Regions from separate parts of the Bacillus sp. OTU2372 genome, predicted to be linked through region 2. Evidence: a T-box and tRNA genes for the amino acid it is inferred to sense, from the RefSeq annotation. Region 2 holds a T-box; the other holds one or more tRNA genes.

Region 1 (15,479 bases), on a different contig from region 2:
ATTATCTAGTTTTGAGAGAACGAACTTCTTTCAATTAAATAGTCTGGCAATAATGGCGAGAAGGTCACACCCGTTCCCATATCGAACACGGAAGTTAAGCTTCTCAGCGCCGATGGTAGTTGGGACTTTGTCCCTGTGAGAGTAGGACGTTGCCAGGCTTTATATGGAGGATTAGCTCAGCTGGGAGAGCATCTGCCTTACAAGCAGAGGGTCGGCGGTTCGATCCCGTCATCCTCCACCATATACCTTGCCGGTGTAGCTCAATTGGTAGAGCACGACCGAATAAGCTTCCTGAATGAACTTCAGCATACTGACCGAGCTGCTACTTGAATAATCTTTCTGAGGTCAGGATGACGTTAACAAGACAGCGTATATGAATTTAATATTTTCCAAACTTTACGCCGGGGTAGCTCAATTGGTAGAGCAACTGACTTGTAATCAGTAGGTTGGGGGTTCAAGTCCTCTCGCCGGCACCATGCTTCTTACTTCTTCGAGTTACATCTGAGGATGCATACGCGAAATCCCGAAGGGAATTTAAGCATATTAAACTAGTTATTTTTTACTAAACTGAAAATGCGGGTGTGGCGGAATTGGCAGACGCACCAGACTTAGGATCTGGCGCCGCAAGGCGTGGGGGTTCGACTCCCTTCACCCGCACCAAGTTTTTTTACGAAGTAAAATAACTTATCATATATATGCGGAAGTAGTTCAGTGGTAGAACACCACCTTGCCAAGGTGGGGGTCGCGGGTTCGAATCCCGTCTTCCGCTCTCTTTTGCCGGGGTGGCGGAACTGGCAGACGCACAGGACTTAAAATCCTGCGGTAGGTGACTACCGTACCGGTTCGATTCCGGTCCTCGGCATCAAAGTTTTTTTGCGAAAGCAAAATAACTTTCATATTTCGGGAAGTAGCTCAGCTTGGTAGAGCACTTGGTTTGGGACCAAGGGGTCGCAGGTTCGAATCCTGTCTTCCCGACCATGAAGTTCTTATAGAAAATGGGGTCTTAGCTCAGCTGGGAGAGCGCCTGCTTTGCACGCAGGAGGTCAGGGGTTCGATCCCCCTAGACTCCACCAATTACTTCTTAAAATAATATAATGGCGGTGTAGCTCAGCTGGCTAGAGCGTACGGTTCATACCCGTAAGGTCGGGGGTTCGATCCCCTCCGCCGCTACCATTAGTATAAATATGGTTTACTAAAAATGGAGGAATACCCAAGTCCGGCTGAAGGGATCGGTCTTGAAAACCGACAGGCGGGTTAAACCGCGCGGGGGTTCGAATCCCTCTTCCTCCGCCATTTTTATATTCATTGGAGGGGTAGCGAAGTGGCTAAACGCGGCGGACTGTAAATCCGCTCCCTCAGGGTTCGGCGGTTCGAAACCGTCCCCCTCCACCACTTTAGGGGCATAGTTTAAAGGTAGAACTAAGGTCTCCAAAACCTTCAGTGTGGGTTCGATTCCTACTGCCCCTGCCATAATTTTTTTGATTATTAACACATGCCGATGTGGCGGAATTGGCAGACGCGCACGACTCAAAATCGTGTTCCGTGAGGAGTGTCGGTTCGACCCCGACCATCGGTACCAACTAGAATATTTATTCTGATGCGGGTGTAGTTTACTGGTAAAACCTCAGCCTTCCAAGCTGATGTAGTGGGTTCGATTCCCATCACCCGCTCCATAAGTTTTAAATTATGGGCCTATAGCTCAGCTGGTTAGAGCGCACGCCTGATAAGCGTGAGGTCGATGGTTCGAGTCCATTTAGGCCCATTAAAAAATGAATGAATCATACCGAACAGGATCCTGTTCGGTATTTTTTGTGTCTATAAACATTTATACTTCATTTTCTTTTTTGTTACGGGGAACGATACTAGGAAAATGGATTGTGGGAGGAGACCGATATGCCTGAGCTTCCGGAAATGGAGAACTATAAAAACCTGTTAAAAGACAAAATTGCGAATCAAGTTGTAACAGATGTTCAAATAAACCGTGATAAATCCATTAATATCAATCCTGACCTCTTCAAAAAAACGGTTCAGCACCAGCAAATCGTCGATATCAAACGTCGAGGAAAGCATCTCCTATTCCAGCTGAAAAATGAGCAAACACTTTTATTACACTTAATGCTGGGTGGATGGATGTTTTTCGGGACTGAATCGGAAAAACCAAACAGAACAATACAGGTCCGACTATCATTTGGACAAAATCATCTTTATTTTATAGGTCTACGGTTAGGATATTTGCATTTATATAATCAAACTCAAACAGAGGAAAAGCTGTCGGACTTAGGGCCAGAGCCATTGAATCCTGAATTTACCGTAAATGAATTTTTAAAAAGAATAGCTTCAAAACATGGCCGTTTAAAAACTACTTTACTCGATCAATCATTTATTGCTGGTATCGGGAATTGCTACTCTGCAGAGATATGCTTTCAGGCTGGGATCAAACCGACCAAGGATATTGACGACATTAATGATAGTGACCGAAGCAGACTTTATGATTCAATGAAAAATGTTCTTCAAGATGGGATTAAGCACGGTGGGTATATGGATAATCCAATCTTTAAGGGAGACACGTTAACCGGTGGGTTTAATAATCGTTGCCAGGTTTATAACCGCGAAGGTCAACCATGCTATCGGTGTGGCGCAACTATTGTTATCGAGGTGATTTCCTCTAGAAAAACTTATTATTGTCCTAATTGCCAGAGCTAAAAAACTCCTTACCGTATTAGGAATACACAAAAAAGGGCACAAACGATTTAACTTATAATCGCTTGTGCCTTTTTTATTTTGGCGTCAAAGGTGTAATTGTGTTTTTTTTAACAAATACCTATTTCCCTTTACACTTAAATGTTATATACTAAATAAAAATAAGTATAACACATTTAAAGTAATTACATATATTATATTATGTTAATAGGATAAAGGGGGTGGTGAAGATAAAACTTTCAAAGCGTCAGGACGAAATCTTGGAGATTGTAAAACAAAATGGACCAATCACAGGAAAAGAGATTGCAGACAAGTTGTCATTATCAAGAGCAGCATTAAGACCGGACTTAGCCATCTTGACCATGTCAGGCAATATCGATGCAAGGCCGCGTGTCGGTTATTTTTATAATGACAAATTTAAGGTTAAGCGCCAAGCGGAGAAAGTCCTGCATCATAGTGTCAATAATTATAAAGCGCACCCTATTGTAGTTGGTAAATCAACCTCCGTATACGATGCCATTGTCCAACTATTTTTAGAGGATGTCGGCACACTTTACGCGGTTGATTCTGATGGGCATCTAGCTGGGGTCATTTCTAGAAAGGATTTGCTCAGAGCATCATTAGGTAATCAAAATCTTTCGGAGTTACCAGTCAGCGTCATTATGACGAGAATGCCAAATATTATTACCATTTATCCGGAAGAAACCTTACTCGAGGCAGCAAAAAAAATGATCCAAAATCATATTGATTCGCTTCCTGTTGTACGAGAAGCCGACGAACAAAAGAATACATATTTGCTAGTGGGGCGAATTACGAAAACAACGATCACAAAGGCATATTTAGAAATGATGGATGAAAAATCAGACTAAGGGAGTGGCAGTAATTTTGGCAGAAAAAGAAGTGGTCTATGTGGTTTCCGACTCAGTTGGGGAAACGGCTGGGTTTGTTGTAAAAGCAGTTGCAACCCAATTTAATGGGGGCCAAGTTGATATTCGTCGTAATTCCTACGTGGAAGATTTTGAAGATATAGAGGATGTCATTCTATTAGCGATTAAGGCTAATTCAATAATTGCTTATACGATTGTTATACCAACCTTAAAAGATTATTTAGACCGCCGGGCAGCTGAAGAAGGCATCATGGCAGTTGATCTACTAAGTCCATTGATGAACGCTTTCGAAACCAAATTTAATAAGGAACCTCATCACCGGCCAGGACTAATGAGAAAACTTGATGAGGAATACTTTCGAAAAATAGAAGCGATTGAATTTGCCGTTAAGTATGATGATGGCCGTGACCCAAGAGGCATAACAAAGGCAGATATCGTTCTGATAGGTGTGTCGCGCACCTCCAAAACGCCGCTATCGATGTATTTGGCGCACAAGCGGTATAAGGTGGCCAATGTTCCGCTCGTCCCGGAAGTTCAGCCTCCGGAGGAGTTATTTCAAATACCAAGGAAGAATTGCATCGGGCTTATTATTTCACCTGATAAGTTAAATGAAATCCGCAAAGAACGTTTGAGAGCGTTGGGGTTAGCTTCACGTGCTAACTATGCCAGCTTTGAGAGAATACTAAAGGAACTAGACCATGCAGAAAAAATCATGAAGCGGGTAGGATGCCCTGTTATTGATGTCTCAAATAAAGCAGTAGAAGAAACAGCAGGCTTAATACTAGATATATTAAAAAAAGAGAGGAGCTTTTAGAGATGGAGAAATTTGTTTACTTATTTCATGAGGGAAAAGGAAATATGAGAGATTTACTTGGGGGTAAAGGGGCAAATCTTGCAGAAATGACTAGAATTGGCCTGCCAGTGCCATTTGGTTTTACCATAACGACTCAGGCTTGTAATGCTTACTATGAATCTAGCAAAACCATTCCACTAGAAGTGGAGCAACAAACACTGGAAGCACTTAGCCGCTTAGAGGAAAAAATGGGAAAAAAACTGGGTGACTCAGGAAACCCTTTATTAGTTTCAGTCCGATCTGGCTCTGTTTTTTCCATGCCAGGTATGATGGACACTATCTTAAACCTCGGAATGAACGACGAAACGGTAGCCGGTTTAGCAACATTAACCAATAATCCTCGTTTTGCTTATGATTCGTACCGCCGTTTCATTCAGATGTTTAGTAATGTAGTCTTAGAAATCGATACATTTTATTTCGAGCAATACCTAGAAGAAACACGTGAAGAGAAAGGGTATAGTACAGATCCAGAAATGTCTGCAGAAGATTGGCAGGAAGTAATTATTGGCTATAAGGCCATTGTCAAAAAGCATACAAGAAAAAATTTCCCACAGGACCCAAAACAACAGCTTTTTCTTGCGATTAACGCTGTCTTTAATTCATGGAACAATCAGCGCGCCATCGTCTATCGCCGCCTGAATAAAATCCCAGACCACCTTGGAACAGCCGTTAATATTCAAAGTATGGTGTTTGGCAATATGGGCAATGATTCTGGAACTGGTGTTGCTTTTACACGAAATCCTTCAACAGGCGAGCATGTACTGTACGGAGAATACTTAATAAACGCCCAAGGAGAAGATGTTGTTGCTGGTATTCGGACACCACAGCCCATCGCAACATTAAAGGAAGAAATGCCGGTAGTATTTAAGCAATTTACGGATACATGTAAAATTCTTGAACAGCATTATCAGGAAATGCAAGACATCGAATTCACGGTAGAACGCGGCAAGCTTTTCATCCTGCAAACCCGTAATGGGAAACGAACAGCGCAAGCAGCGATTCGAATTGCTGTTGAGATGGTTCAAGAAGGAATTATTGATAAAAAGACGGCCTTGTTGCGAGTAGACCCTGACCAATTGAATCAACTACTCCACCGCCGGATTGATGACAAATTTCAAAAAAATATTTTAGCTAAGGGATTGCCGGCATCACCGGGAGCAGCGACAGGTCAGGTAGTATTCGACGCAGATGAAGCCGAAAGTTTAGGAAATGATGGAAGAAAAGTGATCCTCGTTAGACCTGAAACAACGCCTGACGATATTCACGGTATCGTCGCCGCGCAAGCGATCTTAACTAGCCGCGGAGGAATGACCAGCCACGCTGCAGTTGTTGCACGCGGAATGGGGAAAGCTTGTATCTGTGGATGTGAGTCGTTAAAAATAGATTTACGAGCAAAACAATTTACCATAGGAGAAACGGTAGTAAATTATGGTGATATTATTACCATCGATGGTTCCACAGGGGAAATTATGCTTGGTGAAATACCAATGATTGACCCAGAACTTTCTGATGAATTCCAACTCCTTTTAGCTTGGGCTGACCAGGAGCGGAAAATTGGCGTTCGTGCGAATGCAGATAATCCGGAAGATGCAAAGAAATCCTTTGAATTTGGTGCTGGTGGTATTGGCCTATGCCGTACGGAGCATATGTTTATGGATTTGAAGCGGATTCCTATCGTCCAAAAAATGATTTTAGCGGAAAATTACAATGAAAGAATGGATGCATTAGGCCAATTGTTACCAATGCAGCAAGGCGATTTTGAAGGGATATTCGAAGCCATGCAAGGTTTCCCGGTAACCATTCGTTTACTAGATCCGCCCCTTCATGAATTTTTACCAGATAAAGAGGAACTGTTAGTAGAAGTGACAAAGCTTCAATTGACAGATCCTCAATCAGCAGACTTAAAGAAGAAAGAACAATTGCTTAAAAAGGTGCGTCAATTAGATGAATTTAATCCAATGCTCGGCCACCGCGGCTGCCGTCTTGGAATGATCTATCCTGAAATTTATGAAATGCAGGCAAAAGCCATCTTTTATGCTGCAGCAAAATTAGCTGAAAAAGGGCTGGAAGTGCAGCCTGAAATTATGATACCACTAGTTGGTCATGTAAACGAGTTAAAGCAAATGCGTCAATTAGTGATTGATGCTGCAGTTGTTGTTCAGCAAGAAACCGGTAAGTGTTTTAATTATACAATTGGTACGATGATTGAAATTCCACGTGCCGCCCTAACTGCGGATCAAATTGCAGAGGAAGCAGACTTCTTCTCTTTCGGAACCAATGATTTAACGCAAACCACGTTTGGATACAGCCGTGATGATGCAGAAGGCAAATTCCTGCAAGCGTATATTGAAACTAAAGTACTGCCGGATAATCCATTTGCTGTACTTGACCAAGATGGGGTTGGCAAATTGGTAGAAACAGGTGTGAAGCTTGGCCGTGCGACCAAACCGTCCTTAAAAACAGGGATATGCGGAGAGCATGGCGGAGAGAAAAGTTCGATTGATTTCTGTTACAGAACGGGTCTAGATTATGTCAGCTGCTCGCCATATCGTGTGCCGCTTGCCCGCTTAGCTGCCGCACAGGCAACCATTCGTCATGATCTAAATAAAAAAGAGGTATATACGACGGCTTAATAGAATAAGGAAGGGGATGTGTGTGTCGTGCACCATCCTCTTTCTTTTGCTCAAGGATGATATCATTGTTTTCAGCAAATACTATAAAAAAATGTAAAAGGGGATTAGTATGGGGGCAATTGAACGAAGTGGATACCGATTTGTACCAGAATATAGTGTCATCCAACAAAATGGAGCGATTCATGTGTATAATCGAGAGAGCTTTATTGAAGAAATCCAATTTCAGTTTTCCGGAAAATATCCTGAACTGGATCAAATCGAGGAATTAGTGGATGCATATTGTAATAAACATAATATTTAAAGAACGCTTGTTCGATAATTTGATTAATGCTATAATGAACATGCAATAGCATAGTTTTCTCAAGGGTGGACGGCACATCTCCTAATAGAAAGGGGGTGATGCTTTTGACAGTTTTTCAGGCATTGATGTTTAGCTTATCGTTTGCTAGTCTCATTGTCACGATTCTGTCCTTCCACAAAAAAAAATAATCCACCCTTGAGCCGGCAAGCAGAAGCGGTGGATTATGGTCCGTAACGCCGATCCCCAAAAAGGAAAGCAGCTATTGCATGACCGAGCCGTATTTGTCGTCATGCTCGGTCTTTTTTACTATACGATAATCTATACTCACATTATACATAACTTTGAGAAAAAAGGAAAATCAAATTTTCTAGGAGGGATGAGAATGAATAAATTAACATCTATTTACCCTCAAGCGATTGAACAGACAAAAGTCAAAATCTATGAAGATATCGATCGATACCTTGAAACCAAAGAGTCTCTGCCATCTTTCGAACAGTATTTAGTTGATCGTGGTCATTATAGTGAGCAAATATGGGTAAATGTCTGGTTGAACAAAGTAACAAACGATGTGCCTAAGAACGAAAAAAAGCAATTTTTAAGTGAACAAGGATTTGAAGTTCAAGGCATTGATCGGAAGCTCCTCAATAAACTTTTTCGTGATGAAATGAGAACCTATTTACCTTTTAATGCTATGGAATGGCTTCGAAAACAATTTGAAGCTCAGAAGGAAAAGTGGACTCACCGCTATCATGTTGCCAAGGAGAACTTCGTAAAGCGGGAGGAGCAGAAAAAACTAGAAGCTCGGAAGCACTCGATTCAGACGGAAATAGAAGATGTAGCTGTTGGTATCTTGGAAGATCAATACGAGCTCTTTTATTTATATGTTCGATACTTTGCAGCCAAACAGCTCGATGCTGACATAAAAAATAATGTAAAGTTCCAATCGGTTGATACCTTTGCCCTTGAAGAAAAATTGGTCGACCAGGGTGCATTTAATCCGTCTTCCTATACAACAGTTGCCACCTTTTTTGAGGAGCTAACAGGAGATATTCATAAAACCTTGCATTGGGGAAGGAGCTTCTATGAATATCAAACGTATTTTTTTGTCTATGAAAGCCTAATTTCCGATTATTTATCAGACCTAATACCACAGAAAGTACTGGAACAACTTCCGGAGGAACTTAAGGAAGATTTTTATGAAACCTTTCATGAAAAATTATCAGCATCCTTTGTTAAAGGAAGCATCGCACAGCCTTTATACGATGTAGAGAGTTATTTTATTGAAGATATTCAGCAGGAATATCTTATAGATTTATTAAAATTAGCAGAGATTCCGTTCGACGAGAAGATTCATTGGGAAATTTTTGAGAAGGATTACGAGGAACGGGAAGTAAAGAAAAAAGCGGAGCAGGAAGAATTGCAGCGCAAAAAAGAGGCAGAAGAACGGATGATGCGGGATATTTTTGGGGAAGAGTATGACCCTTCGTTAAGGATGAATGTCCGCTATGTTCTGCATATTGGCGAAACTAATACCGGAAAAACCCATCATGCGCTTGAAAAAATGAAGGAGGCGGCCAATGGTTTATATTTAGCACCGCTTCGCTTATTAGCGCTCGAGGTTTACGACAAATTAAATGCTGAAGGAATACCTTGTTCATTAAAAACAGGAGAAGAAGAAAAAATTGTTGCCGGTGCCGAGCATATCTCGTGTACCGTCGAAATGTTTCATGAAAAAGAGTATTACGAGGTTGTGGTTATTGACGAAGCACAAATGTTAACAGACAAGGACCGCGGTTTTGCCTGGTATAAAGCGATCACCAAGGCAAATGCAGCGGAGGTCCATATCATTGGCAGCCGTAATGCCAGAACCATGGTACTGCAATTATTAGGTGATGCTAATATTGAAATTCATGAATATAGCCGCGACACACCGCTGGAAGTGGAAAAGAAAGAGTTTAACATCAAACACGTTAAAAAAGGTGATGCCCTGATCTGTTTTTCAAGAAGACGCGTGCTTGAAACGGCCTCAAGGCTGCAAAATGATGGCCATTCCGTCAGCATGATTTACGGGAGTATGCCTCCAGAAACGAGGAAAAAACAGATTGAGCAGTTTAATACAGGAAAGACCAAGGTGATTGTCGCGACAGATGCCATAGGAATGGGATTAAATCTGCCAATCCGCCGAATTGTTTTTCTGGAAAATGACAAGTTTGATGGCACAAGAAGAAGGCTGTTAACTTCACAAGAAGTGAAGCAAATTGCCGGTCGTGCAGGTCGGAAAGGGATTTATGATGTCGGCAAAGTCGCTTTCACGAGTGATATTAAGAAAATGCGAAATTTATTGGAGCAGGAAGATGAACCGGTTCATACCTTTGCCATCGCTCCAACCAATTCTGTTTTTGAACGCTTTCAACGTTATTATCATGACTTGGGAACATTTTTTGAACTATGGGATAAATTTGAAAGTCCAAAGGGAACGAAAAAGGCCTCATTGTCAGAAGAAAAGTCTCTATATCATCTGGTTGCTGGGACTGAAGTGGAAGCTCGGCTTTCATTAATGGACTTATATGGATTTTTACACCTGCCTTTTTCAAAAAATGAATCATTGTTAACCAGACAATGGGAAGATACAATGTACGCCCTCATTGAAGGAAGAGAGCTCCCGGAGCCAGGTGTAAGGGAGAGAAGCTTGGAAGATTTGGAATTAAGCTATAAAGCAATTGGGTTGCACTTGTTATTTTTATATAGGTTAGGTCAGCGAACAGAAGCGATTTATTGGGAACGTCTTCGTGAGGAAGTGAGTGACCGGGTCCAAGATCGGCTTAAAACGGATATAAGAAAGTTTGTTAAAAAGTGCAAAACCTGCGGTAAAAAGCTGCCATGGGATCATAGCTTTCCAACCTGTGATGCTTGTCATGCAGCCAAGTATAAACGATATCGATATGGTGATGACTATTAAATCATGATAACGTAAATAGACTGTGAATTAATGAAATAACTAGACGCTAAATTAATCAGTACAGGGCGATGAACCTGAGTTCTTTTTGAGCTCGGGTTTAATTTGCAATAATCTGTAAAGAAAGGGATACACTCATAAAAAAAAGGAAGGCTGGAATTTGGTTTGATTAGATTAGTTAAAAATACTGTGATTATATTAACAACGATGGTTATTTCCATAACCCCCTACACACAGGTGAAGGCAATGTCTGGTTATGGAAATATGTCTCAGCAACTTAATCAAATCATTATGAAAGATCCGGTCTTACAAGGGGCCATTGCCGGAATAAGTGTCAGGTCTGCCGCAAACGGTACAATCCTATATGATTACCAAGGTGATGTCCGCCTACGGCCTGCTTCTAACATGAAACTATTGACAGCTGCCGCAGCTCTCAAGGTACTGGGTGAAAACTATACCTTTGCCACAGAAGTACAGACAGATGCAAAGGAAATCAAGAAAACCATTCATGGAAATCTATATTTAAAAGGAAATGGCGACCCGACATTACTTAAAGATGATTTTGACAATATGGCAATGGCGATTGAAAAACTCGGTGTAAAAAAAATAAAAGGAAATTTGGTAGCTGATGATTCCCGTTACGATCATGTTCGCTATTCACTCGATATGCCATGGAGTGACGAATCAACCTACTACGGTGCCCAAATTTCCGCTCTAACGGTCTCTCCAACAAAAGACTACGACTCAGGCTCCATTAAGATAAAGGTGAAACCCGGATCGAAAATCGGCGAAAAGGCTAAAGTAACGGTTACCCCGCAAAGTAATTACGTAAAAATTATTAACCGAACCGTAACACTAGCTGAAGATGGAAAAAAAAAGATGAAGATTGAACGGGAACATTCGAAAAATACAGTAACAATCGAAGGAACTCTTCCACTCAAAACTAAAGCAGTAAAGGAATGGATTGGGGTTTGGGAGCCAACCCGTTTTGCGGCAACACTTTTTAGACAAGCATTAGCTGATCATGGGATTACTGTTACAGGAAAAATTAAAACAGGTACAGTCCCAGAACAGGCAAAACTATTAACCAAACATCAATCTATGCCTTTATCGGAATTGCTTGTTCCATTTATGAAACTCAGTAATAATGTCCACGCCGAAATGTTAATCAAGGAAATGGGTATGGTGAAAGAAGGAGAAGGCAGCTGGGAAAAGGGGTTAGCGGTTTTGAAATCAGAAGTGGCAGAGTTAGGGATAAACCCGAATACGATGGTGATAAGGGATGGGTCCGGCATCTCACACGTTGATTGTATTCCCGCCAATCAACTTTCTTTAGCTTTATTTTCAGTCCAGAAGGAAAAATGGTTTCCAGTCTATTTACATGCACTTCCAGTCGCAGGTAATCCTGAAAAAATGGTTGGTGGTTCGTTAAGAAAACGCATGAAGGGTCCGAGTACGGCAGGAAAGGTAAAAGCAAAGACAGGTACCATTTCAACCGTTACTTCCTTATCTGGATATGTGAATACGAAAAGTGGGCAAACCATGATATTTTCCATCCTGCTAAATAACATGCTGGATGAAACAAAAGGGAAAAAAATTGAGGATACCCTAGTGACTATTTTAGCTAATCAATAATTTAAAAAATCAATAACCTTCTATCGTATAGAAAGCGCAGCTGGTGCAAAAAATATCCCTTATTATAGTGTACGGATGGGAAGGGAATAACTTATGATTTTCGGCAGTCATGTTAGCATTAAAGATGGATATTTAGGTGCTGCAAAAAGAGCGGTTGCTAATCAGGCATCCGCTTTTCAATATTTTCCGAAAAACCCAAGAAGCCTGACAATCAAGGATTTCGATCAAGAAGATGCGAAAAGCTGTAAGGATTTCTGTTTAGACCATCAGCTTTGTTCGGTTGCCCATACCCCGTATTCTACGAGTATCACCCCCTCAAAAGACAAACATGATCTAACGATTGCCTCTCTTCTTAATGATTTAGAAATAACGGACGCCTGCGGTTCGATTGGGGTAGTTGTCCATTATGGCAGTCAAATCAGTAAAATAGATCCGCTTGCTAGTTATCATTTAATGTTAGACATACTTAACAGTGTTCTTAGCCAGTGGAACGGCAGCTCTTTAATTCTAATAGAAAATAATGCAGGGACGAAGGGAGCACTTGGCACAACCATCGAAGAACTCGTCCAGATTCGAAATTTACTTGAGTATCCTGAGAAATTAGGCTTTTGCTTGGACACTTGTCATGCGTATGCAAGTAGTCTTTGGAATGGGGAAAATACCGAGGAGTTAATTGAAAAGGGTGAAGGCTTAGGGTATTGGGAACATTTAAAAGCAATTCACTTGAATAATTCCAAATATCCAACAGGCTCCAAGAAGGACCGTCATGCCAATATTTTTAATAACAGCAATGGATATATCAACGCGGAACAGTTGGAACAACTTGTTAAGTCACCTGTTTTGGCAGGAATCCCGTTAATCTTAGAAACACCTGATGATGAGGGGGTTAGCCACAAAGAGGAAATCAAAATGCTGAAACAAAAATGGGAAAAGTAGTTTCTTGAAAATTTTAAGTATTAATTTTACTATTAAAATAATGAATATATATAATAGCCTTTGTATTGAGGGAGTAGGGAAATATGTATAAAAAGCAGGGACAACTTTTGTCAGAGCGTTTTGAGGTAGCCTTCAATCAGGTTCATGATGCCTTAAGGGCTATCGTTCAAATAAATGATGAGAGATTCGTAGTATTAGTGAAAGTTGGGGCAAAAAAATATCAAATTATCGATACGTTTAAAAAAGATTTAGAGCAATATGCGAGGCTGAGAAATGCGATCGTCCATGAAAAAATGGAGGTGGGATTTTATATTGCTGAGCCGAATGCCAAGGATGTTCATCATATTGAAAAAATTGCCGATGTGTTAAACCGCCCTAATTACGCCCTAAGCATCGCTACCAAAAAGGTTGTTTATTTTGACCATCTGGACAGCATCTTACATGTGATGGATGCGATTAAGAAGTACGGTTATTCTAAATTCCCAATCTATAAAAATAATAATTGTATCGGCCTTTTGACTGCTGGCACCATCATGAAATGGATGGTGCAGAATATGGAAAACGGCATGGTAAATCTATCAAATATTCTTGTTGCTGACATCATGGAGTTTGAAAAAGAACATTCGCTTGAGATTGTTGCGAAAGATTTGAATATTTTTGAAATAGAAAATATTTTTGAAAAAGCCCATAAAAAGAAACGTAAAATCGAAGGCGTGATCATAACTGAAAACGGAAAAATGGATGAAGTTCCCTTAGGGATCATCACTGCCTGGGATCTGATTCAAATTGATTATACAATTGATTAAACTTGGGGAAGGCGGAAGTCCATTATTTAGACTCGACCAACCCCAAGCCCTTTCTATATGGTTTAACGATAAAAAAACGCATGGCAAATCACCATGCGTTTTAGGTTATTTAATTAAAAGTCAAACTCGCTTAATTGGTCCATGTGGCTGGCAATCATGGCAATTATGGTAGACGCTTCTTCTTTGCTAAAAATAAAGTGGGATTCGTCCTTGATCAATTCATCATCAGTGGTCCAAATACGGTTAACTCGTTTTAGCACACCATCACCAGTTTCCTGCACAACCCCAAACTGATAAGTTACCTCCACTTCGTCTTCGTGCTTGAAAGCAGTCACTTCAGGTGTGGACCAGTCAACGTCAATTTCCTCAAAAATATCATCTTCATTAATTTGTTCCGCTTCATAATATTCTTCGTCTATGTCGTCTTCAGTGGTCTCGCAGTCTTCCTCATCAAATACTTCTTCTGACTGAAGATAGACCCCATCATCAGTATAATGGTCATCGCCATTGATGTAGTCATGGAGGCTTGCATGCACTTCATCGATAATCTCCTCAATATCTGAAAGGATGATTTTCGCCGTGTGTCCGCTGTCAACATCGAAGCTATCGACGTAAAACTCTTCATTCTGCGGATCAAAGAAAAGTGTGCAGAAAAAATCACGATCGAGCTCTTCTGTATCAACATCTGCAGTGTCTACAAAGAACTCAATCCTTGGATGTTTGGCAGCTCTTTCAATGGTCATTTGACCAACTTGATCATATTCTTCACAAATTGACTCTAGGTGATCTTGCAATTCAGCACATACTCTGTCAAACCATTCTAACGACATCAAACATCCCATCCTCTCAAGGTTATCGGGGTTATTATTTCCAACCATCAACTATTTATGTTTATATTTACATTATTATGGAGGAAATCACTATCCAAGAGAAAAGAAATAAACCTTTAGTAAACTTCGATGAGCACATTGTATTGGTTTTTAACTTCTTTATGATACTATGTAGTAACTTACCAATGAATAACGAGGTGTAAATATGAAAATTGAAGTTTGGTCTGACTATGTTTGTCCGTTTTGTTATATTGGAAAACGCCGCTTAGAACTGGCGTTAGAACAATTTCCACATAAAGAGCAGGTTGAGGTAGAATTCAAGGCCTTCGAACTAGATCCTAATTCCCCTACATATAATGGGGAAAGTATTCATGAGGTATTGGCTAATAAGTATCGAATGAGTGTTGAACAGGCAAAACAAGCCAATCAAAATGTTGGAAACCAAGCCGCAACTGTCGGTTTAACGTATAATTTTGATGGTATGAAGCCAACCAATACATTTGATGCCCACCGCTTAGCGAAGTTTGCTAAAACGAAAGGGAAAGCTGCGGTCGTTTCTGAAAATTTATTGCAGGCTTATTTTACTGAGGCAAAAAATATTGGGGATTTTGACACATTGGCAGACATTGCTGAAGCCTCAGGATTAAACCGCCAAGAGGTATTAAATATCCTTCATGACAAAACCGCTTTTGCCAATGAAGTCCGTGCTGACGAGGCAATAGCCCAGCAATACCAAATTGGCGGGGTACCGTATTTTATCATTAACTCAAAGTATGCCATATCTGGCGCACAACCACTGGAAACATTCATGGGTGCCTTACACAAGGTTTGGGAGGAAGAAGCACCTAAACCGATGTTTCAGGATCTGTCAACCGAGCAGGATGTCAGCTGTACGGATGGAAACTGTATAATTCCTGAAAAAGACTAGATGGGGTATAAGGT
Region 2 (15,479 bases):
GTATACAACTGAGGTCTTGGAAAAAATGAATATCGAACTGATCACTGGCAGAAAGATTCTTGAATGTACACCCAAAAAGGTTGTCATAGATCCTAATTGCGATATTCCAACTCGGACCTTAATTTGGTCCTGTGGTGTAAAAGGAAATACCATTGTTCATCATTGGAGTTTGCCAATTGAAAGAGGAAAAATTGCGGTTGATTCTTATCTTCGTGTTAAAAACATGAAGAATGTCTTTAGCCTTGGAGATTGCTCCCTATTTATGAAAGATGAAAAGAATGCGTTGGCACCAACTGCCCAAGTTGCACTCCAACAAGCGCCTGTATGTGCGAAAAATATTATCGCTTCTATTCAGGTGAATCCTTAAAGGCTTTTGAGTACCACCATAAGGGTTCAGTTGCATCCATTGGACTTAAAAGCGGTGTCGGCAAGGTTGGAAGTGTCCGCTTATCCGGGTTAATTGGAGCCTTTATGAAACTAGTCATTGAAGCTCGTTATCTCTTTTATCTTGGCGGTCCATCCTTAATCATCAAGCAGCATTTTGGAGTTAACCGTGTACCGTTGAAAACAGCAGCAAAAAGTAAAATAAATTAAAATCTTGTTTTCCAAGCAGAGGATCCCCCTCCTCCCTGCCATTGGCTAATGGCTCCCAAAATGAATGCCTTAAATCCCCCGATCGTAAGGTAGACAGCCCCATCCCTACATATTGGGGATGGGGCTGTTTTATTTTGCAGGATTACCTTTATTCCCATTCAAGGAATTCAAGACGATTACCAAAAGGATCAAATACATGGATTCTACTAGCTCCTGGGAGGCTATCATCCTCTGTAAAAGCAATTTCATGTTCTTTTAGATGTTTTTTTAGTCCCTCGATATTTTCAACGATTAATGCTGGATGAGCCTTTCTAGCTGGTGAGAATGGATCTTCAATGCCAATATGCAGTTGAAAAGTTCCAAACTCAAACCACACTCCGCCGCGTTTTTTTAACTCTTCCGGTTTTTCAACCTCTGTTAATCCAAGGATGCCTGAAAAAAATCCTCTTGCGGCATCTTCGCACCCTTTTGGACCGGCAAGCTGCACATGATCGATCTTTTTTATTGCAAATGACATTTAGACCCCTCCGTTTCTCATCTTTCATCACCATTTTATAAAATTAATAATATTCTATCAAATTTTAAGTTACGCTACTTTAAATTGACGGAAATATGCAAAAAGCGCAATAAAAAAAGCTATTCCCAGGATAGGAATAGCTTCTTATTTTAATAAACATCTTTTTTTGTAAAGACCACGAAGGAAACTACTAATGCCACGGCCCACCAAATCAGTAGGACCATCAAGGAAAAGGAAAGATCCATTCCCTCAATTGGTGGAGCGGTTCCCTTCATGTAATCGGTTAACCGTAAATTCACCATAAAAAGGTATTTGGCCGATTCCCAGGAGGATACCATGTTACTTAAAATCGCTCCAGAGATCAGTGCAGCCAGCATAACCCCCATTCCGGCGGCGGTGCTCCGGATTAGTACTGATAGCATAAACGATAAGGTGCCGACGACAATAGCAACAAACCAAACTAATCCAAAATCCATCAATAGAAACTTCCATAGGCTGAGAAGTTTTACATCTGTAGTATTTAATCCCGTGTCCGTTACATTAAACCCCGTTAAGATTGGCGCACCCCACCCCTTATATCCAAAGACCAATCCAGAAATGAGATAGGAGAGGATCCCAGTTATCGCAATAATTAACGATACTGCTAAACATAGCGTGATATATTTACTTAATAGCACCTTCCACCTTTTGACCGGCCTAGTCAGCAGCAGCTTAATCGAACCAAGACTGTGTTCCGAGGAAACTAAATCACTGGCAATAACCATGACCATCAAAGGGATAAATAAATCAATTGAGTTTTCTAAAAAGATGCGCATGAACGTAGGTGCACCAGGCTCTGATGGGTTGATATCATGATCCAAATAATATTGCTGCTGCTGCAATGAGATTTGCAGCTGCTTTTTCCATTCGTCTGATAATCGGCTGCTGCTTAAACGGTTGGTCGTATCGACAATCTGCTGTTGTAGTATCGTACGCCAATCACTTGTTCCTAATTTTTCGCGCTGTGTCTGGACTTGCTTATATTGCGCATATGTAAACAACATGACAAGGACACCGATTATTAATGCAATGACCACTAACCTCTTTTTAGCGATCAGCTTCATCATTTCATTTTGGATTAATTTACTCAATCGAGTCCCCCCCCGTTAGTTCGAGGAATAAATCTTCCAACACAGGCATTTTTCGATTAATTTCCGTGACGGACACTCCTGCCGAAACAAGCTCCTTATTCCATACCGGTATTTTTTGTTCATCATATTCCGTTAAAAACGTCCCATCATCACTAACTTCAATTGTAGTTAAAGTACTTAATACCTGTTCCCCTTTTTCAAGCGGAAATAACCGCCAGACGGCCCGTTCACGATTCGCAAGGAGCTGCTCTACTGTATCAATTTTAATAATCGTTCCTTTTGAAATAATAGCGACCCGATCGCACAATAATTGAATTTCACTTAATAAGTGGCTCGATACAAGGACGCTTAACCCTTCCTGCTCCGCTAGAAAGCGAATAAATTGGCGCATCTCCCGAATTCCTGCTGGGTCTAGCCCATTTGTCGGTTCATCGAGTATTAATACCTTGGGCCGGCCTAAAAGGGCTTGGGCAATCCCCAAACGCTGCCTCATTCCTAACGAATAAGTTTTCACTTTATCATGGATTCGATCCGTCAATCCGACTAGCTCAGTGACCTCTTTAATACGTTCTTCCCCTATTCCATCAAGCATACGGGCAAAGTGGAGCAGGTTGTTATAGCCTGATAAGTAAGGATATAATTCCGGATTTTCGACAATACAGCCAAGGTTTCTCATCGCCTTTTGAAATTGATCCGTTACATTGTATCCGCAGATATGGATGTTCCCATCCGTCGGTTTGATAAGCCCAACCAACATTCGGATTGTTGTTGTTTTTCCGGCACCATTTGGTCCCAAGAACCCAAATACTTCCCCTTCTCGCAGATCAAATGTCAAGCCCTTAATAATTTCTCTTTTTCCAATGACTTTTTTTAAATTTTCTACAGCTAAGGTAATTTTTTTCTCCATTCATTCTTCTCCTTACCAGGTAAGCAGTGAGGCTACACGTTCTGCAATTAAACGATACCCTTTTGAGTTCGGATGAAACTTGTCTGAATATAAATAATCATTCACTTTTAATTCAAATAAATCAAATGTTGGTACAAATACGACTTTCGAGAATGCTGCACTTACCTCGGCACTGTCATAATTCCAATGACGAACAACTTTTGACATTTCTTTTCCCTGATCTAATTCTATAAACGGATTGTATAATCCAATGAAAAAAACATTGGCTGTTTTGTTGTTCTTGCGAATCTGCTCAAGAATAAACTTTAGGTTCTCCAGATATTTTTTTTCGATGGCAGCTATATTTTTTGATGAATAATCGGTTAGGCCTTGACCTCCCCGGAACAAATCATTTCCGCCAATGGTTACTAACACCATGTCCGCCTTTTTGATTTGACGAGCCACTTCTGTTTGTTGAACCTGTTTACGAAGCTGGTCTGATGTTTGCCCATTGATGCCTAAATTGGTAAGCTGGACCGGCTTTTTTGTTTTTTCTTTGATTTCATCGGTCAGATCTCCGACATACCCTTTTCCGGTCTCATCCCCTGTTCCCCTCGTTAACGAGTCACCTAAAGCGACTATCGTGAGACCCTTTTTGTTTTCCACTTTTTTGCTAACGGTATTTGTCACAGGAACCTTGTCCGGCTGGTCTGCATAATATTGCCCTACTGCCCAGCCAAGTCCAATCACCCAGAGGAGTAAAAACAATCCCCCAATGGCCGTGATGGTACGGATGGTATTCTTACCCATACTTAAAACCCTTTCTGCCCTTTTTCTTTTATTAAATCACAGTTGTGGTCCGAATCAAACTTTTGACATAGGTGTCTTAGATTAAAAAAACATTAAATTCATTTTTTTAAATATTAAACAAAAAATAAGCCGATTTCCAAATTGGAAACCGGCTAATCCATTTACTATTCTTCTAAATTCCCCATTGGTCCAAAGAACTCAAAGTGAATTCTGCCTTCATTGACACCTAATTCTTTTAAAGAACGGTTGATGGCTTTCATAAAAGGCACTGGTCCACAGAAATAAAAGGCTGCTTCCTCAATCAATACATTATCCTTTAGCCACTCACGAGTGACATAACCTTCAACATCAAACCTTTTGTTTAAACGGTCCTCATCTGTAGGTGCATCATAAAAAACGTATGAATTCACATAATCGAGATCAGATAATTCTTTAACTTCATCGCCTAGGGCATGAACATTGCTATTTGCTGCTGCATGGACAAACGTTACCTGACGTCCAGGCTGCACTTCTACAACTGTTTTCAACATACTCATCATTGGTGTTAAGCCGACCCCACCACTTAATAACACAACAGGAGTCGTCTTGTTGGTATCAAGAATAAAATCACCTGCAGGTGCACTGACTTTAAGAATGTCTCCTTCGCTCACCTTGTCATGCAAGTAATTAGACACCATTCCATCCGGGTTTGCTGTTCCAGCCTCTTTTTTAATACTGATGCGGTAATAATCTTTGCCAGGGGCATCTGAAAGACTATATTGACGGATGTGAGTAAACTTCTCACCGTCTATATCTAGTTTAATACTAATATACTGACCAGGGATGAAACCGGCGATTTCGCGTTTATCTTCAGGTTTTAAATAGAAAGATGTAATAACGTCACTTTCGGTTACTTTACGGTCAACAACAAAATTCCGGAAGCCGCTCCAGCCCCCTTGTTGATGTGTAGCTTCATCATACATTTCCGCTTCCACACTGATAAAGGCGTCAGCAATTAAATTGTAAGCTTGTGCCCAAGCATCGATAATTTCATCTGTCGCTGCATCACCCAATACATCCTTAATAGCCATTAATAGGTGTTTTCCGACAATCGGATAATGCTCTGGCTTAATTCCAAGACTTCTATGTTTATGTGCGATTTGTTTAACTACTGGCAGGATTGCTGCAAGGTTATCAATATACATGGCAGCGGCATATACCGTTCCAGCTAATGCCTTTTGCTGTCTACCCTGTTTTTGATTTGCATGATTGAAGATATTTAATAATTCTGGGTGGTTTCCAAACATTAATTGATAAAAGCGGGTTGTTATGGTTTCTCCATGTTTTTCTAATACCGGTACTGTTGATTTGATAATATCGATTGTTTTTTGATCTAACAAATGAAACACTCCTTATTTAGTTATCACTATATCCATAGTGATTATATAAAATAAATCATCTCATATAAGTGATTCAAATCACACTTTTATATTTTTAAATAATAACTTCTATAAATTTTCACAAATTGTTCAAAGTTTAATATGACAAATATAACTAGTGAAACTGTTTTCAGTATAGTAATGTTAACTATATTGAAAGTATTTACCGGAGGAAAAGATATGAGTAAAGCAATAATCGCATGGATTACAGACACAACTGCTTCTCTTAGCAAAGAATTTATTGAGAAACATCATATATATGTCATTCCCTTACACGTTGTCATTAACGATGAATTTTATAAAGAAACGATTGATATAACGGAACAAGAATTTTATGAGCGGATGAAAAACGAGGAAGGAAAGTTTCAGTCGTCTCAACCTTCCATTAACGACTTTGTTGAACTTTATAAAAAATTGAAAGAAGAATATGATTTTGGAATCGCCATACATGCCTCTAGTACTTTAACAGGGACCTATCAGTCCTCCGTCATGGCCGCTAATATGGAAGATTTCAAGTTATTTGCAATCGATTCTAAAATTGGTTCCTATCCACTTTCTTTTTTAATAAAAAAAGGGATCGAGCTTGTGGAGCAGGGTGTGGATGCCGAGGAAGTGGTTGAACAGCTAAATGCTTTACGCAGCAATACTCGATTATATTTAGTTCCATCGAATTTGGATCAGCTTCATAAAAGTGGACGGGTGTCTGGCGGCCAAAAAATCTTGGCCTCTCTTTTTAATATAAAACCGATTTTGGCCATTGAAGACGGTGCTGCACAGATTAAAGACAAAGTTCGTACCGATAAAAAAGCGATATTCTGGCTGGCATCTAAATTAAAAGAAGATCTTGAAACAAAAACAGTCAAAAAGGTCGCGGTTGTTCATGCGAACGATCCGAAAAAAGCTGCAGAGATTGAAAATTACATTAACGAAAACTTCCCTGGTATTGAAACAGAGGTTTTGATGCTTATCACCGTTGCGGGTGTCCATACTGGCGTTGGGACAATCGGGCTTTCTTGGGTATGTGAATAAAGGACTGATTCTCATCAGTCCTTTTTTCCTTCTATAAAATGCCTTTTGTTTTCGCTTCGGTTACCCATCCCGGAAATTCATTTAGCAACTGGTTATACAATTCCTCATCTGTTGTTTTTTCAAACTCTTTTATATGAAAAAAGTTGGCATTATCTACAAAGCGGCCTTCCATTATATCCAATTTTTCAAGTACCTCAAAATTTGAATCCCCAATGCCGACAAATTGCCAGAAGATTGGCTTAGTCGATGATTTAACTACTGGTTTCTTAATTGTTCTTTTACATCCTCCATCGTTTATGAAAACGATAAAAGCAGGATCCGAGGAAGGTGATTCAATCGTATATTTTTTAATTACATCTTCCATGACAGGAGGCTCATCGTTTCTACCAAATTTATGTATCAGGTCGTTGTTTAAAATATACTCTTCAACATAATTGACGAAGTCCTGCTCGGTAACTGATTTTAATCGGGAAAATGCATTATCATATACCCAAACATCTAAAGTACCATCATCATCAAATTGACTGGCAACAGCAAGGATTCGCTCCACTACCCTTTGTACAGTACCATTTTTATATAACCCTCTCATAGACCCTGAAATATCCAACACTAATCCAACTCTAGCAACGACATTTGTAAGCTTCTTTTTTTCTAAAACAATTCCTGCTTTTTGTTTCAATAAACTAATGGATGACATTTTATATTCCTCCCATTTCTTTATGGTGCCATTCGTAGAATATCAACATCTTCTAATATTATACTTCATTTCAAAAATATGTTAGATTATTTAATATAATATAGTCATATAAATTTGGAATGGATTTGAACTGATGAGGAAAAACAAAAGATTACAATGGATTATAAGTTCCTTTGTTGTAATGGGGCTGATATATGTTGCCATATTACAAATTATAATTAGTCAATATAGTCATTTAATTACTCCTAAAAACGCCGATTATTTAATTGTCCTTGGAGCAAGGGTTAAAGGTAAGGAACCATCTAAGGTATTAGCTAGTAGGATCGATGCTGCAGCAAAGTACTTAAAGGAAAATACTGATACACTTGTGATTGCTTCAGGGGGCAAAGGTCCAGGCGAAGATATATCTGAAGCGGAGGCAATTAAAAGGGAGTTAGTAAGTCAAGGTATTAACGAATCTCGTATTCTATTAGAAGAGCGCTCTACGGATACATATGAAAATATTGAGTTCTCGAAGGAATTCATTCCTCCTAATGCTGAACAAGGCGTAGTTGTAACGAACACTTTCCATTTATATCGCGCTCTTTCTATTGCTTATTACCAAGGTTTACGTGTGGAGGGTCTATCTGCTAAGACTCCTTGGTCAGCAGTAATAAAGTCCTACTCACGTGAATATTTAGCGATTACAAAATTCTATATAGAGAGATATATAATCGGTTTCTAGTAAAAAAACTCGACGGTGTCGAGTTTTTTGTTTATTATTTGATTTTTGCATAGATACAAGTATCGCGGAGTTCTTGTCGATCTGCAGAAATTCCGTCATTTTTTAGTATCCCTTCTAATGTAAAACCTAATTTCTCAGGAATTGCTCGGCTTTTGGTATTTTTACTATCACAACGGATTTCTACGCGTTTTGCGTTTAGTTCCTGAAAGGCAAATTCTGTGATTGCCTCAGCTGCTTCTGTAATATACCCATTTCCGCTAAGGCTTGTATTAATCCAGTAGCCAATTTCAAACTTTGGTACTTCCCAGTTCATCCGATGCAAACCGGAAGCCCCGATAAATTCACCGGTTTCCCGATTGAATATATGAAGTCTAAGATCCTCTCTGGTTAAAAATTTCGCATGTGCATCACGCATATTGGCCTCGACCTCTTGCTCGGTTTGCTCCCTATTGGCCCATGGCATCCATCGCTTTAGCTCATTTAAAGATGCCTGAATGGCTTCAAACACCTTTTTACCATCTCCGGGCATCGGCTTTCGAATATATAATCTCTCAGTATAAATTTCATCTGAAAAATCTATTAAGATTGGTTTCATATAGGTACATCTCCCTTCTGAATGATTAAAATTCGCTATAGGTCTTTAGTTTCCCTTTTTTATAGGTGTCAATTTGAGAGATCTATTGCAAAAAATTCACTAGATTTACGACCCAAGTTTTTTTGAAAAGTATCATGAGGACAGGTTGCGCGGTTTCTTCTCTTGTATTGTCCTCATGAACTCATGATGCCTTCACATGCCCGTTTTTTTCTATTATATAAAAAAGGCCCTCCCATAATGGAAGAGCCTTCATATTTTTTAGTAAGCCTTTGCCCAGTAAACCATCTTATCTGTTTCTTTACCGCAGCATACACATTTATCAGCGACTTTTTCCTGCTTAAATGGAATACAACGGGAAGTTGCGCCAGTATCTTCTTTGATCTTTTCTTCACAGGCTAAATCACCGCACCACATTGCTTTAATGAACCCTGGTTTAGCTTCAAGGGTATCTTTTAACTCCCCTAGATTAGTCGCAACCGAAGTTCTTTCTTCACGATGATTTAACGCCTTATTATAAAGATTTGATTGAATATCATCTAACAATTCAACAAGCTTTGTTTCTAACTCGTCTAAAGAAACAACAACCTTTTCTAAGGTATCCCTGCGAACCAACACAACCTGCTTATTTTCAATATCCTTGGGACCGACTTCAAGACGAACAGGGATCCCTTTCATTTCATACTCATTGAACTTCCAGCCTGGTTTTTTATCGCTGGCATCAATATCAACACGAGCAACAGAAGCTAGAGACTTTTTCAAATCATAAGCAAAATCAAGCACGCCCTCTTTATGCTGCGCAATAGGAACAATCATGACCTGTGTTGGAGCAGCTTTTGGAGGTATTACCAAACCGCGGTCGTCGCCGTGAACCATGATTAATGCACCGATGATTCTGGTTGTAAAACCCCATGAAGTTTGATGAACGTATTGCAGCTTACCTTCTTTATCTGTGTACTGAATATTAAACGCTTCAGCAAACCCTGTACCAAAGTGATGGGAAGTTCCGGATTGTAATGCTTTTCCATCATGCATTAAGCTTTCAATTGTAAAAGTAGCTTTCGCACCAGCAAACTTCTCTTTCTCGGTTTTTTGGCCCTTTACTACAGGAATAGCAAGAATCTCTTCACAAATAGCTGCATAGACATTTAACATCTTAATCGTTTCTTCCATTGCATCTTCATCCGTTGCATGGGCAGTATGACCTTCCTGCCATAAAAACTCCAATGTACGTAAGAATGGACGGGTTGTTTTTTCCCAACGGACTACGTTAGCCCATTGGTTATATAACTTTGGCAAATCACGATAAGAGTGAATGATATTACTGTAATGCTCACAGAATAATACCTCTGATGTCGGGCGGACGACTAAGCGTTCTGTTAATGGCTCAGAACCGCCATGAGTGACCCAGGCCACTTCAGGAGCAAATCCTTCAACATGGTCTTTTTCCTTTTGAAGCAGGCTCTCAGGAATAAATAATGGCATATATACATTTTCATGCCCTGTTTCTTTAATACGTCGGTCCAGCTCGTTTTTAATATTATCCCATAATGCATAACCATATGGGCGGATAATCATCGAACCACGAACACTTGAATAATCAATTAAATCAGCTTTCGTGACAACATCTGTATACCACTGGGCGAAATCCTCGTCCATGCTGGTTACATCTTTTACAAATTCTTTTGCCATTTTGACACCTCATTATTTTTTTAAAATATAGAAAGAATTGTCCAGCGCCTTTGCCGCTAAACAAGGATTTCCGCTTATTTAAATACAAAAAGACCCTGATCCTAAAAAAGGGACCAAGGTCTGGCGGTACCACCCTAAATTCATAAAGCAATTGCTTTAAACTCTCTCACATGATAACGGATTTTATCCGCATGTATCTTCAAACAATAATCCGATACAGAACTCAGAGGCAGGTTCAAATGAATGTCTTAAGAAACCTCACACCACTGGTTTCCTCTCTTGGTAAGACCAAGTCATTTTACTAATCCCCATCATCGTTTCAATTAGTATTTTTGAAAAAATTATATATTTCTCTATAATAAAAGTCAAATCATTTATGGATTATTTTACTCAGTAAACCAAATTTAGGACAAAAAGGGGTGCCGCATGACCAAAGAAAAGGATGAGTTTGAAAAAGAAAAAGCAGAAAAAGAAATATTACTCGAATACATGAAACTTCAAAATGAAGCCCTTAAAAGAATCTATAAGAACACATTAGATAAAAACAAAGACTAGCACCAAGAGTCATAAAACGTTCATATATATCACGGAATATACAAATTTCCAACCATTATTTAAATTTATAATACTCTTATGTTGTTTAATTATAAAGGCACATAAGAGGAGACGAAACATGAATATATTTTCGATTATTTCAGCAGCATTTGTGGCGATCGGCACAGGCTATTCTATTTTTCTAGTATACCTTCATAAAAACAAATTTAATAATACTCCGGGAATCCTGATTAGTATGGTAATCGCTGTGATCACGGGTTTACTTGCCGGAAGTATCATTGGGATTGTATCTGGTGAGACCTTCCTGACTGTAGGTATCAGCATAATTATTGGCTTTGTGGTTGGTTTCTTAGCGGGCCATCCGGTCGGCATCTTAGCGATATTAATGGGAGCCATTTCTGGGTTAATGGGCGGGATAAACGGGGCTATTCTTGGTCTTTTCCTCCAAAATATCAACCCGACGATTTTACTAGGAATCTTATTAGGATTTTACGTTGTGATTATCGGCTTTGTCATTATTTATATTCAGGTGGCAACGAACGCCAAATTTTCAATCAACACTGAAGAACTTTCACCTTTTGCAATTATTGCAGGCGGCATTGTCCTTGTTTCATTATTCTTATTTATGTACAGCAGTGATATGATAAAGATTCCAGGTAAATACGATACGGCTCAAACACAGCCAACACAAGAAACCAACAGTCAAACGGCTGACAAAACTGAAGTAGATGTGTCCGGAGAGAGGGCACCAAAAATTAAAATGCTTGTAACTGAGAAAGGATATTCGCCGAACATTATCAGAGTCAAACAAGGCATTCCCGTTGAACTTGAGATTACGAACCCATTAGACAGCAGCAGCTGTTTATCCACCTTTATGATCCCGGATTTCAACATTAACAATATTAACCTTAAAACTAGATTGACAAAACTTTCATTCACTCCAGATAAAACAGGTGAATATACGTTTAGCTGTGGAATGCAAATGTTTACGGGGAAAATCATTGTAGAGTAAGCCAAAAAGCACACGGGTCATGACTCGTGTGCTTTTGTTTATTAAATTTCGATTAACATATCTGATTGGCGTTTCTTTCGTTTCGCTTCCGCACCTAGTACCTTAATGGATAAATAGATTCCCGTACCTGTTAAAGCGATCATGGCAAGCGCAACTAAATCTATTAACCATTTAATATCGGTATTGCCAATTCTGCCTTCATGCAGACCGCGGATGATGCCCATAGCGGAGGTTTGTCCCATTCCTTCTCTGTTCATCGTCATTCCCGCTGGAAAATTTCCATTCCCGCCAAAATTACCATGTCCTTGGAATTGGCCATTTCCATTAAACTTTTGGTTTTGATTGCCGTTTTGCCCCTGTGTTTGACCGGCAGTTTGTCCAGAGTTCTGGGTCATTCCTTGCTTAGTTTGTCCCTGATTAGTTTGACCGTTGTTAAATTGATTTTGATTCATTTGACCTGATTGAAAATTGCCCTTTCCGCCTTCCATCGATATTTGTCCGATTAACCACGGTTCATTCATCAATAGACCTGTTATTGACTCCATAAAGATAAAAATAGACGCAATTAATCCAATCCATAAATGGGCTTTTCTGGTGTTCTTCATCTGTTATTCTCCCTTCAAAATCATGAGCTTGTTTAAGTAGATAAGCACATTATGAAGAGGTTTCCTTAAGTTTTTCTTAAGATTTTGTGTTTTAAACTTGGCTGTTGATTTCCGCTTCAGGCGCTTCGCTCCAATCAACATGTTAAAAACAACAATAATCTCTTACACAATCAAAATTTTAAAGAAGCCCCAAAAATTATTTTTGGGACTTTGGAAAGGTGATTTCAATTTTTGTTCCTTGACCAAGGACGCTTTGAACCTTTGTCTTACCATGATGTTTTTCAATAATCCATTTTGCAATCGATAACCCCAGCCCTGTTCCTTCCGCTGCAGTCCGTGCCTTATCGCTTTGGTAAAAACGGTCAAAAATCTTTGGAATGTCCTGTTCAGGAATTCCAATCCCAGTATCGTTTATTTTTAGGAAGATAGAGGAATGACTCTGGGTGCATGAAAGTGAGATTTCCCCGCCCTCTTTTGTATACTTTATGGCGTTGTCTAATAAAATAACAATCAATTGATGGATTCTTTCTTTATCTGCAAAAAATGTAACTGGCTCTACCGTCTCTAATTTCAACGTTTTCTCTTGGTACAACGCTATATCTTCATACTGCTGAATAATTTCTGATAAAAGCTCATCTAATTGAAAAGTGGACTTTTTCATTTCAATTTGATCGGAATCAGATCTAGCCAGAGTCAGCAAATTGGTTACTAGTTTGGAGAGCCGCCTTGATTCCTTTGAAATAGTTGAGATATCTAATATTTTTTCCTGAATGGTTGCGGATGGGGAGCGGAATAGGATATCCGTTTTGGCCTGAATGACTGCTAACGGCGTTCTTAACTCATGTGATGCATCGGAAACAAACTCTTGCTGCTTTTGCCAAGATTTTTTAATTGGCACCAATGCCCTGCCAGCTAAGAAATAACCCGAAACGACTGCACAGATGATTCCCACACCACAACCTATTAACATGATTAATATGAGTCTGTTTAATAGGTCTTTTTCAGAATCCACATTTCGAATCACTTGGACTGTTATTTTCCCTATTTGAGGCAATTCAGCCTTGAAAGCCATATATCGAAACGTAAAGTTCTCTACTTCAACATCCTCTAAGGTGCCGTATTTTTTTGGACGGATGAGATTTGCATTATCCTGAAATAACGCTGTACCACGATCTTGCTCTGCCAATAGCTGACCCTTTTCATCCCAGATCAGCGTGGTAATCCGCGGATCTCTTCGCATGAATTTTGGTTCAGCCTCATTGCCGTCGAGATTATCAGCTTGCTTATTTTCTGGCCCCATTGGCTGTTGAAAATGATTGACAGATTCCATTAGTGATTGGTTAACATCCTGATATAGTTTATTATCCGTGTAAAAATAAATAATGCTCCCTAGTATACTAATTAAAACAATAAAAACAATTGAGTTGATAAATGTAAGTCGAATATGTGTTTGACGAAACATATGCTGCCCCTATTCTTCATTCAGCATGTAGCCGACACCGCGGATGGTTTTAATATCAGCATGGTAGCCGAACGGCTCTAATTTCTTGCGGAGATGGTGCATGAACACCTCAACAATTGCAACGGTTGTATCAGAGTCAAATCCCCATACACGATCATAAATTTGTTCTTTTGTTAGGATTGCTCCCTTATTTTGAATTAAATATTCCAACAACTCATATTGTTTAGCTGTTAGTTTAATCGATTCTCCATCGACAAGAATGTCGCGTTCCTTGCCTAATAACTCTATGCCGCGATATTTAATTGTTTGGTCCGTCGTTAAGCTGCCACTTCTTCTTAATAACGCCCTGATTCTAGCCTTTAATTCGGCAGCTTGGAATGGTTTTACTAAATAATCATCCCCGCCAAAATCAAGTCCTTTTACGCGGTCTTCTAAAGAGTCTCTTGCTGTCAAAAATAACACCGGGATTTTTAATCCTTCCTTCCGGATTGTCTGCAGCACTTCAAAGCCATCAATTTCAGGTATCATGACATCTAAAACAATCACATCATGGATATTTTGCATCGCTAAAAATAAAGCATCCTCCCCATTTGCAGCTTGATCAACCTCAAATTCATCGGATAAAAGTTGAACGATGGATTCTAATAAAGAAAGGTTATCCTCTACCACCAATAAACGCATTTCTATCTCTCCTTAAAATAAATAGAATTCTTTCATTATATAGGAAAGGAAGCGGACGCAACAGTAGCGTACCGCTTCATTTTCCCGATTATTCATACCTTAATGCTTGAATTGGATTTAACTTGGAGGCTTTATTTGCTGGGAATACACCAAATACCACTCCAACTACTAACGAGAACAAGAACGAGAATAGGATAACGTTTGTAGAGAAGGAGACGCTTAAGCTAAATAGAGATGATACTAATTTTCCTATACCTAACCCTGAGATAATCCCTATTAGCCCGCCGACACCGCTCAATACAACCGCTTCAATTAAGAATTGGACAAGGACATCTCGCCTTTTGGCTCCTATCGCTTTACGTATACCAATTTCTTTTGTTCGTTCGGAAACAGATACAAGCATTATATTCATAATACCGATTCCGCCGACTAGTAATGATATACTTGCAATTCCCCCCAGCATCAACGTCATGGTGTCCGATACAGAGCTCATCGTGTCCATGACATCCTGTTGATTTGTGACACTATAAGAATCCGTTTGCCCTGGGAAAAGGGAGGCCATTTTCGTTTCAACCAAATTCATAACAGCATCCATCTGGTCTTCGCTTTCTCCTTTTAAGTATACTGTGCTAATCGTAGTACTTCCAATTAAGCGCTGGCCCGTGCTAAGTGGGACTATAATCGTATTGTCTCCACCTTGTCCCATTGAGCTTCCTTTTGAAACAAGTACACCGACAACTTTATATGAAGTTCCTTCAATTTGCAGGTATTGACCAACAGGGTCTTCTGTTCCAAAAAAAGTTGTGGCCGTAGTCGAACCAATGACGGCAACCTTTTGCCTATATTCAATATCCAGATCAGTGATAAATCGTCCTGCACTTACTTTAGTATCACGCACCTCTGAATAGGCCGCATTCGTTCCTGTCAAGGTCACTTGGGATGTAGTCCGGTCCTTTTTAACGTTTACTCGTCCAGTAACAACCGGTGATACTTCTTTTACACCCTCCACTTTACTAAGTTCATTAATTTTTTCATCTGTTAATGTCAAATTCGTGTTAAATGTACTAACGGTTAA

The links. A T-box is a leader RNA that pairs with one kind of tRNA and senses whether it is charged. The one in region 2 lies ahead of proS (proline--tRNA ligase), so its partner is inferred to be a tRNA-Pro.
Region 1: it encodes a tRNA-Pro, which carries the amino acid that the T-box ahead of proS (proline--tRNA ligase) is inferred to sense. The anticodon was not compared.

Annotation. Positions count from the first base shown of each region.
Region 1 covers NZ_JASATK010000033.1:35-15,513, forward strand. The annotation lists rRNA gene rrf (5S ribosomal RNA) at 43-158, shown strand; tRNA gene AAHB15_RS27170 (tRNA-Val) at 166-241, shown strand; tRNA gene AAHB15_RS27175 (tRNA-Thr) at 401-476, shown strand; tRNA gene AAHB15_RS27180 (tRNA-Leu) at 576-660, shown strand; tRNA gene AAHB15_RS27185 (tRNA-Gly) at 698-769, shown strand; tRNA gene AAHB15_RS27190 (tRNA-Leu) at 777-862, shown strand; tRNA gene AAHB15_RS27195 (tRNA-Pro) at 902-978, shown strand; tRNA gene AAHB15_RS27200 (tRNA-Ala) at 998-1,073, shown strand; tRNA gene AAHB15_RS27205 (tRNA-Met) at 1,097-1,173, shown strand; tRNA gene AAHB15_RS27210 (tRNA-Ser) at 1,201-1,293, shown strand; tRNA gene AAHB15_RS27215 (tRNA-Tyr) at 1,308-1,392, shown strand; tRNA gene AAHB15_RS27220 (tRNA-Trp) at 1,397-1,470, shown strand; tRNA gene AAHB15_RS27225 (tRNA-Leu) at 1,495-1,579, shown strand; tRNA gene AAHB15_RS27230 (tRNA-Gly) at 1,600-1,673, shown strand; tRNA gene AAHB15_RS27235 (tRNA-Ile) at 1,689-1,762, shown strand; gene mutM (bifunctional DNA-formamidopyrimidine glycosylase/DNA-(apurinic or apyrimidinic site) lyase) at 1,894-2,703, shown strand; gene AAHB15_RS27245 (helix-turn-helix transcriptional regulator) at 2,922-3,569, shown strand; gene AAHB15_RS27250 (pyruvate, water dikinase regulatory protein) at 3,586-4,401, shown strand; gene ppdK (pyruvate, phosphate dikinase) at 4,404-7,073, shown strand; gene AAHB15_RS27260 (YbxH family protein) at 7,183-7,374, shown strand; gene AAHB15_RS27265 (DEAD/DEAH box helicase) at 7,757-10,333, shown strand; gene dacB (D-alanyl-D-alanine carboxypeptidase/D-alanyl-D-alanine endopeptidase) at 10,496-11,965, shown strand; gene AAHB15_RS27275 (deoxyribonuclease IV) at 12,059-12,901, shown strand; gene AAHB15_RS27280 (CBS domain-containing protein) at 12,985-13,707, shown strand; gene AAHB15_RS27285 (hypothetical protein) at 13,821-14,537, opposite strand; gene AAHB15_RS27290 (DsbA family oxidoreductase) at 14,743-15,465, shown strand.
Region 2 covers NZ_JASATK010000004.1:225,269-240,747, forward strand. The annotation lists gene AAHB15_RS10520 (NAD(P)/FAD-dependent oxidoreductase) at 1-367, shown strand, start outside; gene AAHB15_RS10525 (hypothetical protein) at 325-594, shown strand; gene AAHB15_RS10530 (VOC family protein) at 743-1,111, opposite strand; gene AAHB15_RS10535 (ABC transporter permease) at 1,261-2,241, opposite strand; gene AAHB15_RS10540 (ABC transporter ATP-binding protein) at 2,234-3,148, opposite strand; gene AAHB15_RS10545 (SGNH/GDSL hydrolase family protein) at 3,161-3,937, opposite strand; gene hmpA (NO-inducible flavohemoprotein) at 4,102-5,316, opposite strand; gene AAHB15_RS10555 (DegV family protein) at 5,536-6,384, shown strand; gene AAHB15_RS10560 (vWA domain-containing protein) at 6,416-7,081, opposite strand; gene AAHB15_RS10565 (YdcF family protein) at 7,215-7,805, shown strand; gene AAHB15_RS10570 (GNAT family N-acetyltransferase) at 7,840-8,400, opposite strand; gene proS (proline--tRNA ligase) at 8,659-10,089, opposite strand; T-box leader at 10,195-10,413, opposite strand; gene AAHB15_RS10580 (hypothetical protein) at 10,516-10,644, shown strand; gene AAHB15_RS10585 (cupredoxin domain-containing protein) at 10,763-11,656, shown strand; gene AAHB15_RS10590 (PepSY-associated TM helix domain-containing protein) at 11,698-12,261, opposite strand; gene AAHB15_RS10595 (sensor histidine kinase) at 12,458-13,723, opposite strand; gene AAHB15_RS10600 (response regulator transcription factor) at 13,733-14,404, opposite strand; gene AAHB15_RS10605 (ABC transporter permease) at 14,493-15,479, opposite strand, start outside.